One region of the Pantoea sp. X-Soil-OKNW-713 genome, then DNA from elsewhere that is predicted to be linked to it. Evidence: predicted binding sites of a transcription regulator. Region 1 holds the regulator's gene; each other region holds the start of a gene.

Region 1 (3,151 bases):
GTCTCTTTCATATCGAGGGCGGGAGCAGCTTCAATGCGCGACAGCGTCAGCAGTTGCTTCACCAGGCTATCCATACGTCGCGTTTGCTCCGTCATGGTTTGCAACGCTTTGCTGCGTGAACGTTCGTTCATCACCGAATCGTTCATCATCTCCAGATAGCCTTGCAACACCGTCAGCGGGGTACGCAACTCATGGCTGACGTTGGCGAAGAAGTTACGTCGCGCGCCCTCCAGTTGATGCATTTGCGTCACATCACGCGCCACCATCAGCCACTGCCCTTCGCTGTAGGGCATCACGCGAAACTCCATATGATGTTGATTATTCAGCACCAACGTCAGCGGCTTATTAAAGTCACGCTGGCGGATATAGCGGGAGAATTCAGGATAGCGCAGCAGGTTGAGGATGTTCTGACCATTGTCTTCTGGCCAGCGCAGGCCGAGATGCTGTTGCGCCAGGCCGTTACACCAGAAAATGATACCCTCTTCGGTGGTCAGCACCACCGCATCCGGCAGCGATTCTGCACCGCTGCGAAAGCGTTTGATCAGGTTGCCCAGCTCGCGACGACGACGACGGTTACGCAACTGCATTTGATACAGCCCGTAAAACAGCGGTTCCCAGCTGGCGCGTCCACCGGGCGGCGTCATGGATCGATCAACCCATAACCAATGGGAGAGTCGCATCAGGTTCCAGAAATGCCACAACAGCAAACCCAGCACCGCGATCAGCAGCAGCCAGGGGAGATAGCCAAATACCAGACCTAAAATCAGTGCCGGCAGACAGACCAGCACCAGTTCGGTCAATAATCTCTTCCAGGAGAGTCGTTCCAGCACGGTAAAGACTCCGTTTAGTAGCGAGCAGAGAAACGATACCCTGTTCCGCGTACGGTTTGTACCATGCGATCGTGGCCGGAGACCTCCAGCGCTTTACGTAAACGACGGATATGCACATCGACAGTACGATCTTCGACATACACATTGGTGCCCCAGACATGGTTCAGCAGTTGTTCACGGCTGTAAACGCGTTCCGGGTGCGTCATAAAGAAGTGCAGCAATTTGTACTCAGTCGGTCCCATCTCCAGCGGCGTGGCTTCGGACATCACGCGATGTGATGACGGGTCAAGGCTCAGTCCCTGCATCTCAATCACCTCTTCCACCGCCATCGGCGAAATACGCCGCATCACCGCTTTGATACGCGCCATCAACTCTTTCGGGGAAAACGGTTTGGTGATGTAATCGTCAGCGCCCACTTCCAGACCGCGTACACGATCTTCTTCTTCGCCACGCGCCGTCAGCATCATCACCGGAATATCGCGCGTCATGGCTTCACGTTTCAGGTGCTTGATAAACTGGATACCGCTACCGCCAGGTAACATCCAGTCCAGCAAAATCAAATCCGGCCAGGGTTCGATGAGCTTCCCTACTGCGCTGTCATAATCTTCCGCCTCAATCGGCTGGTAATCGTTCTGTTCCAGCACGAAACATAACATTTCACGGATGGGAGCTTCGTCTTCCACAACCAAAATGCGCTTAGCCATTATTACTCCTGCTGATATGACGGCTGTCACTGGGATTTGCGGCGTCATTATGCGTCAGTTTTATGACACTTTTATGAAAAACCCAACCCTGGAAATTTAGTGGAAAAACAGAAATGTGACAGCCGTGAGGCGTTTTTTTTTCTTTCGTGGTGAAGTCGTTATAATTCCCCATCGCTTTTTCTGGCAGGGAGCATCCATGCGCATCATCCATACGGCAGACTGGCATCTGGGCCAGTTCTTTTACAGCAAAAGTCGCGCTGCTGAACATCAGGCATTTCTCGACTGGCTGCGCCAGCAGATTGACCAGCATCAGGTGGATGCGCTGATTATCGCCGGTGACCTGTTTGATACCGGCTCACCACCAAGCTATGCGCGTGAAATGTTTAACCGCTTCGTGGTGGCGTTGCAGGCCAGCCGCTGCCAGTTGATCGTTCTGGCAGGGAACCACGATTCGGTGGCAACGCTCAATGAATCACGCGAACTGCTTGCCTGCCTCAACACGCAGGTGATCACCAGCGCTACGCCGCAGGGCGAGCAGCAGGTGCTGACCCTGAAGCAGCGCGACGGTACACCAGGCGCGCTGCTGTGCGCCATCCCTTATCTGCGCCCGCGCGATATTTTGCGCAGCCAGGCCGGACAGTCCGGGCGGGAAAAACAGCTGTCGCTGCTGGAAGCCATCGAACAACATTATCAGCACTGCTTTGCCGCCGCAGAGGCGCAGCGCGCAGCACTCGGGGGCAAACTGCCGATTATCGCCACCGGCCATCTCACCACCGTCGGCGTAACCAAAAGCGACTCGGTGCGCGATATCTACATCGGCACCCTCGATGCCTTTCCGGCGCAGGCATTCCCGGCAGCGGATTACATCGCCCTCGGCCATATTCACCGAGCACAACGCATTGCTGACAGCGATCATATTCGCTACAGCGGTTCGCCTATTCCACTCAGCTTTGATGAGTTGGGCCGCGACAAGAGCGTGTTTCTGCTGGATTTCAGCACCGGCCTTGATGCCGTGACGCCGCTGACCATCCCGCTGTTCCAGCCAATGCAGATGCTGAAAGGATCGCTGGCGGATATCGAACGGCAACTGGCGCTGTTCAAAGAAAAAGAGGGCGACCTGGCGGTGTGGCTGGATATTGAAATCACCACTCAGGAGCACCTGAGCGACCTGCAACGCCGCGTGGAACAACTGACGGAAAACTTACCGGTGGAGGTGCTACTGGTCCGCCGCAGCCGCGAACAGCGCAGCCGCAGCCTGGCGCGACTGGATAACGAAACTCTGAGCGAATTGCAGGTTGAAGAGGTGTTTGCGCGTCGTCTGGCGCTGGAAGAGGATCTGGATGCCGACCAGGCAGCACACCTTACGCAACTGTTTCGCACCACCCTTGCCGCGCTGGAGAACCCCTCTGCATGAAAATCCTGACGCTGCGTTTTAAAAACCTCAACGCCCTGCGCGGAGAATGGTTTATCGATTTTCGCCGTGAGCCATTTGCCAGTAACGGTTTGTTTGCCATTACCGGGGCCACCGGCGCTGGTAAAACCACCCTGCTCGACGCCATCTGTCTGGCGCTGTATCACCAGACGCCACGTCTCGGCGTGCTGTCGCAAACCCAGAAC
Region 2 (3,151 bases), 1.6 Mb from region 1:
CAGGTCCGTCTGGTCAGTCAGACCAACCACATTCGCCGCATGCGGGCCATAGGCAGCAATACGCAACTGCGTACCGGTATGCTCCTGTGAATCTTCTTCTGAGTTACCGTAACTGATGGTCATCACCGCGCCATCTTTGGTGTTCAGAGCCTGAGTCAAGCCTGGTGCTTTGGTACCATTTTCTACGATCTGGCTACTGTGCGCGTGATCTGCCGTCACCACGACCAGGGTATTGCCATGCTCGCGAGCAAAAGCCAGTGCCTGTTGTACCGCTTCATCAAGGTCAACGGTTTCACCAATTTGCCCACAAGGATTAGCGGCATGATCCTGTTTATCAATGGAGGCACCTTCAACTTGCAGGAAGAAGCCCTTGTCATTTTTGCTCAACAGATCCAGCGCTTTTTTGGTCATCTGCGCCAGTGTTGGCGTACTGGACGGACGATCCTTATTCACTTCACAGGTGACTACCGGCTTATCAAGATTGCCGTGATAACTGGCTTTCGGCCCCTGCCAGCGCACTGGCATATTGCCTTCAGAGAACAGCCCTAACAACGGTTTACGCTGGTCCGCCTGCTGGACCGCATTCATGCCGTCGAGATTATCTACCAGTTGATAACCTCGTGCCTGCGCCTGCTCACGCAGGGTTTTACCCTGATATTCACCTGCCTTCGCCACTTCGCTGAAGGTCCTGGCACCGCCACCCAGCGTGACATCCGCACGAGTTTTCAGCATCTGCTCGGTGATGGAACCTTTGCCACCCTGCTCCAGCGCGTTGCTCGGGCATAGCTCGCTGGTTTTTTCCGGGCCATAGCATTTACGTGAAGTGACATGAGCGATCAACGCCGCAGGTGTTGCATCCTGTAGCTCCGCAGTTGAAACGTTACCGGTGGCCTTACCGGCAGCTTTCGCCAGTTCCAGCAGCGTGGTTTGGTCTTTCCCATTCACATCGACGCCAATCGCGCCATTATAGGATTTGGTCCCCGTGGCCCACGCGGTCGCAGACGCTGCTGAATCCGTGACGTAGTTCGGTTTGTGGGTTTTCTTATCCAGCGAGTAATGGGTGTACTGACCGGTTAAAGGTAAGGCATCAATCCCGGGGAAAAAGCCGCCTGCGCCCATTGCCTGATTACGTGCAGCAGTGATTTCTGAGTCCCCCATGCCGTCACCGATCAACAGAATGACATTCTTCGCCGTATTGTTGCTCAGAGAAGCTTTGAGCGCTTCCGTTTGATCACCGGTCAGTCGACGCGCACCACCATGCTGAGTCAGGTCACCGGTGGCGGCGCGCGAGTAGCTGGTTGCATCAGCAAGTGCTGCCGTCGCGAACAATGAAGTGATAAGCGGAACCGTAATCAAAGGTATCTTTTTCATTTATAAGCATCCTTATTCACAAATATAACCAAATGTTTCCGCTGACAAGTCTGCGACAATGCCGTGACACTTTTGTGACTGGCACGCAATATTTTGATGACAGGATCGGCAAAACGAACAAGGCTAATGCAATCCGCTCAGAGCTTAAGCGAATAGAAAAAAAGGAGAAAATAGAGCTTGACCCTTTTCAGCTAACTCCCTATAGTAGCGCCCCGTTGACCCGCTGAGGTTGGCAAACAAAATGTGGTGAGGTGTCCGAGTGGCTGAAGGAGCACGCCTGGAAAGTGTGTATACGGCAACGTATCGGGGGTTCGAATCCCCCCCTCACCGCCATCATTCTGAAGAAGAGTCTGAACTAACGTTCAGACTTTTTTTTTGCCCGTGCACCATACGTTGTGCACAAAAAAACCCGGCCGCAGCCGGGTTTTGTGTATCAAATCTCAATGGTTAACTGTAAGCATGTAGCGTACGCTGACACAAGGCCGAACGGACACAGTCGTCTTTGCCAAAACGAACCACGCCGATCATCTCATCTTCTTCGAATCGTCCCAATGCATCCGCGAGTCCGGATGTCACTCCGCGCGGTAAATCGCACTGGGTAATATCGCCGTTGACGATGACGGTCACGTTCTCACCAAGACGCGTCAGGAACATCTTCATCTGCGCAGCGGTGACGTTTTGTGCCTCGTCGAGAATCACCACGGCATTTTCGAAAGTACGTCCTCGCATATAAGCGAAGGGCGCGATCTCTACCTTGCCGATTTCCGGGCGCAGGCAGTACTGCATAAAGGAAGAGCCGAGACGTTTAACCAGAACGTCGTAGACCGGTCGGAAATACGGGGCGAATTTCTCGGAAATGTCTCCGGGGAGGAAACCGAGGTCTTCATCCGCCTGTAGGACCGGGCGTGTAACGATTATCCTGTCGATATCCTTATGTATCAGGGCCTCAGCCGCTTTGGCTGCGCTAATCCAGGTTTTTCCGCAGCCCGCTTCTCCGGTCGCGAAAATAAGCTGTTTCGTTTCTATGGCTTTAAGATAGTGCGCCTGAGCATCATTTCTGGCTTCAATTGGTGAACTGTCTCGCACATCGCGTGCCATGCCAATTGCATCCAACCCACCCATCTGCACCAGCGAAGTGACCGATTCTTCTTCACGCTGACGATGACTGCGAGAGTCATTACGAAGCACTCTGCGGGCTTCACGACGCGCTTTGATCACTGCTTTCTGTCTTCCCATAGTGGCACCTTACAGTTGGTTTCATTTATCGCTTCAGGATTATCCTGTTGCGATGACGTGAACGCTTTAGAGGTTGACGTGGCTTCCTTTAGAGCCGTTTCGAGCCATTGAGAATAGTGTGCAACAACGCGCAAACGCTGTTACGCACCGGTAAGAAATATGAGATTGAAAAAGAACGAAGCTTGAAAAGTGAAGAGGAAACTTTCGAGGGAAAAAATCCCCCGCAGTGAACTGCGTATGTTGAAGGGTATTTACCTGTCCTTTGAAGGACCGAATCATGCGCGAACTCCAGTGACCTTAGCCACACATCTGACAACGCTTATGATTAAAATGCATCATATTTGCGGTAATTTGCAACAGTAATTTTACCTGGTGACCAACAAAAAGTGACCAGGCTCCGTAAGCAGTTCACAGCTTAAATTAAATTTGTTTTATTTATCATGTAATTGATTAATTCGACTGCGCATGAAGTTTTTAGGAGGATTCGGAAATCATTCTGACCAGTTAATCCAACTAAAAACATGAAAGATCGCTGCTCCGTTTT
Region 3 (3,151 bases), 360 kb from region 1:
ACCAGCCTGCTGGGACAAATGATGCAACCCCATGCACCGGTTGCGCTGGTGTCGCCCTCAGCCATCAACAAAGCGCGCGCGTAGCCAGTGAATAAAGGTGGTGACCGCCCGTGGCACCTGGGCCGCATAAGGGCGCACCACCCATAAACGATCGGCGAAGGCATCCACCGACTGCCATTGCGGTAAAACCCGTTGTAACGTACCCGCCGCCAGCGCCGCGCTGGCGCTGAAATCTGGCAGCATAGCAATGCCCACCCCCTGCAACGCCGCATCGCGAATCGATTCGCTATTGTTGGTGGCAAAATTCCCCTGGATTCTGACCAGCACCGTTTCGCTGGCGTCGTTCAGTTGACGGAAACGCCACTGTGGTGACTCCAGCCCGCGCGGATAGTACAGGCAATTATGCTGCTGCAATGCCTGTGGGGTTTGTGGTGTACCCTGCTCCGCCAGGTAAGCGGGGGACGCCACCAATAAGGTCTGGGTTTCACACAGCGGCAATGCGACATGCGTTTCCGGCAACTGCTGGCTGTGACGAATCGCTAAATCAAAGCCCTCACTGCCGAGCGAGACTAAGCGGTCAGTCACATCCAGTTGGATACGCACCTGCGGATATTCACGCAAAAAATCGCCGATGATCGGCACCAATTGCTGCCGGGCAAAGGCTACGGGAGCGCTGACACGAACCATGCCGCGTACCGGGCCCGCCTCATCACGCACGCTGAAAAAACTCTGCTCAATACGCGCAAAGGGATCTCGCAGCTCATCCACCAGCTTTTCTCCGGCAGATGTCAGGCGTACGCTGCGGGTGGTGCGTTGCACCAGCGCGACACCCGCCATCTCTTCCAGCTCTTTAATCTTTTGACTCATCGCCGCCTTACTGACATCCAGCCGTTCAGCCGCACGGGTAAAGCTCCCCAACTCAGCCAGCACGGTCAGCCAGTGCAGGTGCACCCAAAGTGCATCGGTTTTAATCTCTTTCATGATGATTGTTCAAAATAATAAATAATCATTTCAGGCAGCGCGCTTTTTCTTTGCAACGGTACACGGCAGCATAGCACCACATCCTACTCTTTCCATGTGCGCAAAAACGAGGGTTTATTTATGCCGTTACTGCAATTTGACGTGATTCAGGGCCGCTCTGAATCAGAATTACGTACTCTGCTGGATGCGGCTCATCGCGCCGTTCTGACTGCTTTTAAAGTCCCACCCCGCGATCGTTATCAGATTGTTCACGAAAACAAAAGATACCAGATGGTTTTTCAGGATACCGGCCTCGGTTTTGAGCGCAGTGACAATCTGGTGATGGTACGGGTCTACACCAGCCCGAGAAGTGAAGAACAGAAAACGCTCTTCATGGCAGAGTTAGCACGCGAGTTACAGGAAAACTGTGGCGTGCAGGGCAATGACCTGATGATCAGTTTTATTACCAATAATAAAGGTGACTGGAGCTTTGCCGATGGCGAAGCGCAGTACCTGACCGGCAAACTCTGATCCTCTTCTCTTCCCCCTTATCTGGCAGCGATGTTTGATTGCTGCCAGTGCAAACCATAGCCTGCCTAAACCCGCTTTAAACAAAGTCAAATCAGCCGCACAAATCTGACTGGTCGTGTTGCAGACATGTGACAGCCAATATAGATTGACGCAAAAACCCCCAAAGAGGGTGGTTACGCACGGATTGCGTATTCAATCAGCCTGAGGATCCGACCTTGTCCGAAGTATTATCGGTTGTACTTTTTTTAGCTGCGATTGCAGTCTATTCCCACAAAGCCGGACGTAATAAGTTCTGGTTTGGTGTGATTTTGCTTCTTCTTACCCTGTTCATCGTGCTCAACATCACGCTGTTTGCCAGCAACTATTTTACTGGCGACGGGATTAATGACGCGGTGCTCTATACCCTGACTAACAGCCTGACCGGTGCGGGTGTCAGCAAATACGTGGTGCCGGCGATCGGTATCATCATTGCCTTATTTCTCCTGTTCTGTCTGCTCACATGGCTGCTACGTCGTCGCAAACAGAAACACCATCTTGGCTGGAGCCTGCTGGCTATCGCCTGTGCTGCGGGTTCAGTGCAAACCACCCCGGCATTTCGTCAGGTGAAAGATTTAATTGCTTCCCATAATCGACTGGCGGATTCCGATTTCGAGACTTACTACAAGACGCCCAAATCGGTGATTAGCGAGCCAAAGCTCAATCTGGTCTATATCTATGGCGAAAGTCTGGAGCGAACCTACTTTAACGAAAAAACGTTCCCCGGCCTGGCGCCCGAGCTGAGTCGTGAAAAAGATCAAAGCCTGGATTTCAGCAACACCGAACAACTGCCCGGCACGGATTACACCATCGCCGGTATGGTCGGCTCACAATGCGGGATTCCGCTGTTTGCTCCGTTCCAGGACAATGCGTCGGCCGCACTGTCCAGCTTCTTCCCACAAAATATCTGTCTCGGCGATATCCTGAAGAATTCCGGCTACGAGAACTGGTTTATTCAGGGTGCCGACCTGCGCTTTGCCGGTAAAGACACCTTCCTGAAATCGCATGGTTTTGACCCGGCACATATGTACGGTGCGCAGGAACTGAAAGATCGCGTGGCTGACCCTGACTATCGCAACAACTGGGGTTATTACGATGATACCGTGATGGATGAAGTGTTTAAGAAGTATGAGGAACTGTCGCGGCAGCAGAAACGCTTTGCGCTCTTTACCCTCACCGTCGATACCCACCACCCGGACGGTTTTATTTCCCGTACCTGCCAACATAAAAGCTATAGCTATGATGGCAAACCAAATCAGTCATTCAGTGCGGTGGCCTGCTCCCAGGAACATGTGGCGCGACTGATTGAACGTATTAAAGCCTCGCCGTGGTTTAAAAACACCATCATTGTGGTGACGTCCGATCACCTGGCGATGAATAACACCGCGCATCAATATCTGATCCAGCAACCACGCCATGACCTGTTTATGGTGATCCGTGGCGATCAGCCTGAAGCGAAGGTGCTGGATGGCAAGCGCAGCACGCTGGATAACGGTGCCACCGTGTTGGATATTCTCGGTGGCGATAAAGCCATTGGCCTTGGCCGCAGCGGCCTTAGCTCCCCTTCGCTTTCCGCGCAGTTTGATAACATGACGCAGAAGGTGTTGACATGGAAACCGGATAT

Evidence for each region. The regulator PhoB, encoded in region 1, activates phosphate uptake and scavenging genes when phosphate is short. The targets are predictions, from matches to a motif close to CTGTCATAAAACTGNCNNAT.
Region 2: the regulator PhoB is predicted to act here: its motif matches at 1,433-1,452, upstream of phoA (alkaline phosphatase).
Region 3: the regulator PhoB is predicted to act here: its motif matches at 1,607-1,626, upstream of opgB (phosphatidylglycerol--membrane-oligosaccharide glycerophosphotransferase).

What each region holds. Positions count from the first base shown of each region.
Region 1 covers NZ_AP035995.1:1,053,899-1,057,049, reverse strand. The annotation lists gene phoR (phosphate regulon sensor histidine kinase PhoR) at 1-830, opposite strand, end outside; gene phoB (phosphate response regulator transcription factor PhoB) at 845-1,534, opposite strand; gene sbcD (exonuclease subunit SbcD) at 1,731-2,948, shown strand; gene AC6I8R_RS04745 (AAA family ATPase) at 2,945-3,151, shown strand, end outside.
Region 2 covers NZ_AP035995.1:2,616,983-2,620,133, forward strand. The annotation lists gene phoA (alkaline phosphatase) at 1-1,371, opposite strand, end outside; tRNA gene AC6I8R_RS12390 (tRNA-Ser) at 1,617-1,704, shown strand; gene phoH (phosphate starvation-inducible protein PhoH) at 1,819-2,607, opposite strand.
Region 3 covers NZ_AP035995.1:694,643-697,793, reverse strand. The annotation lists gene AC6I8R_RS03130 (glycosyltransferase family 32 protein) at 1-84, shown strand, start outside; gene AC6I8R_RS03125 (LysR family transcriptional regulator) at 58-981, opposite strand; gene AC6I8R_RS03120 (tautomerase family protein) at 1,102-1,491, shown strand; gene opgB (phosphatidylglycerol--membrane-oligosaccharide glycerophosphotransferase) at 1,707-3,151, shown strand, end outside.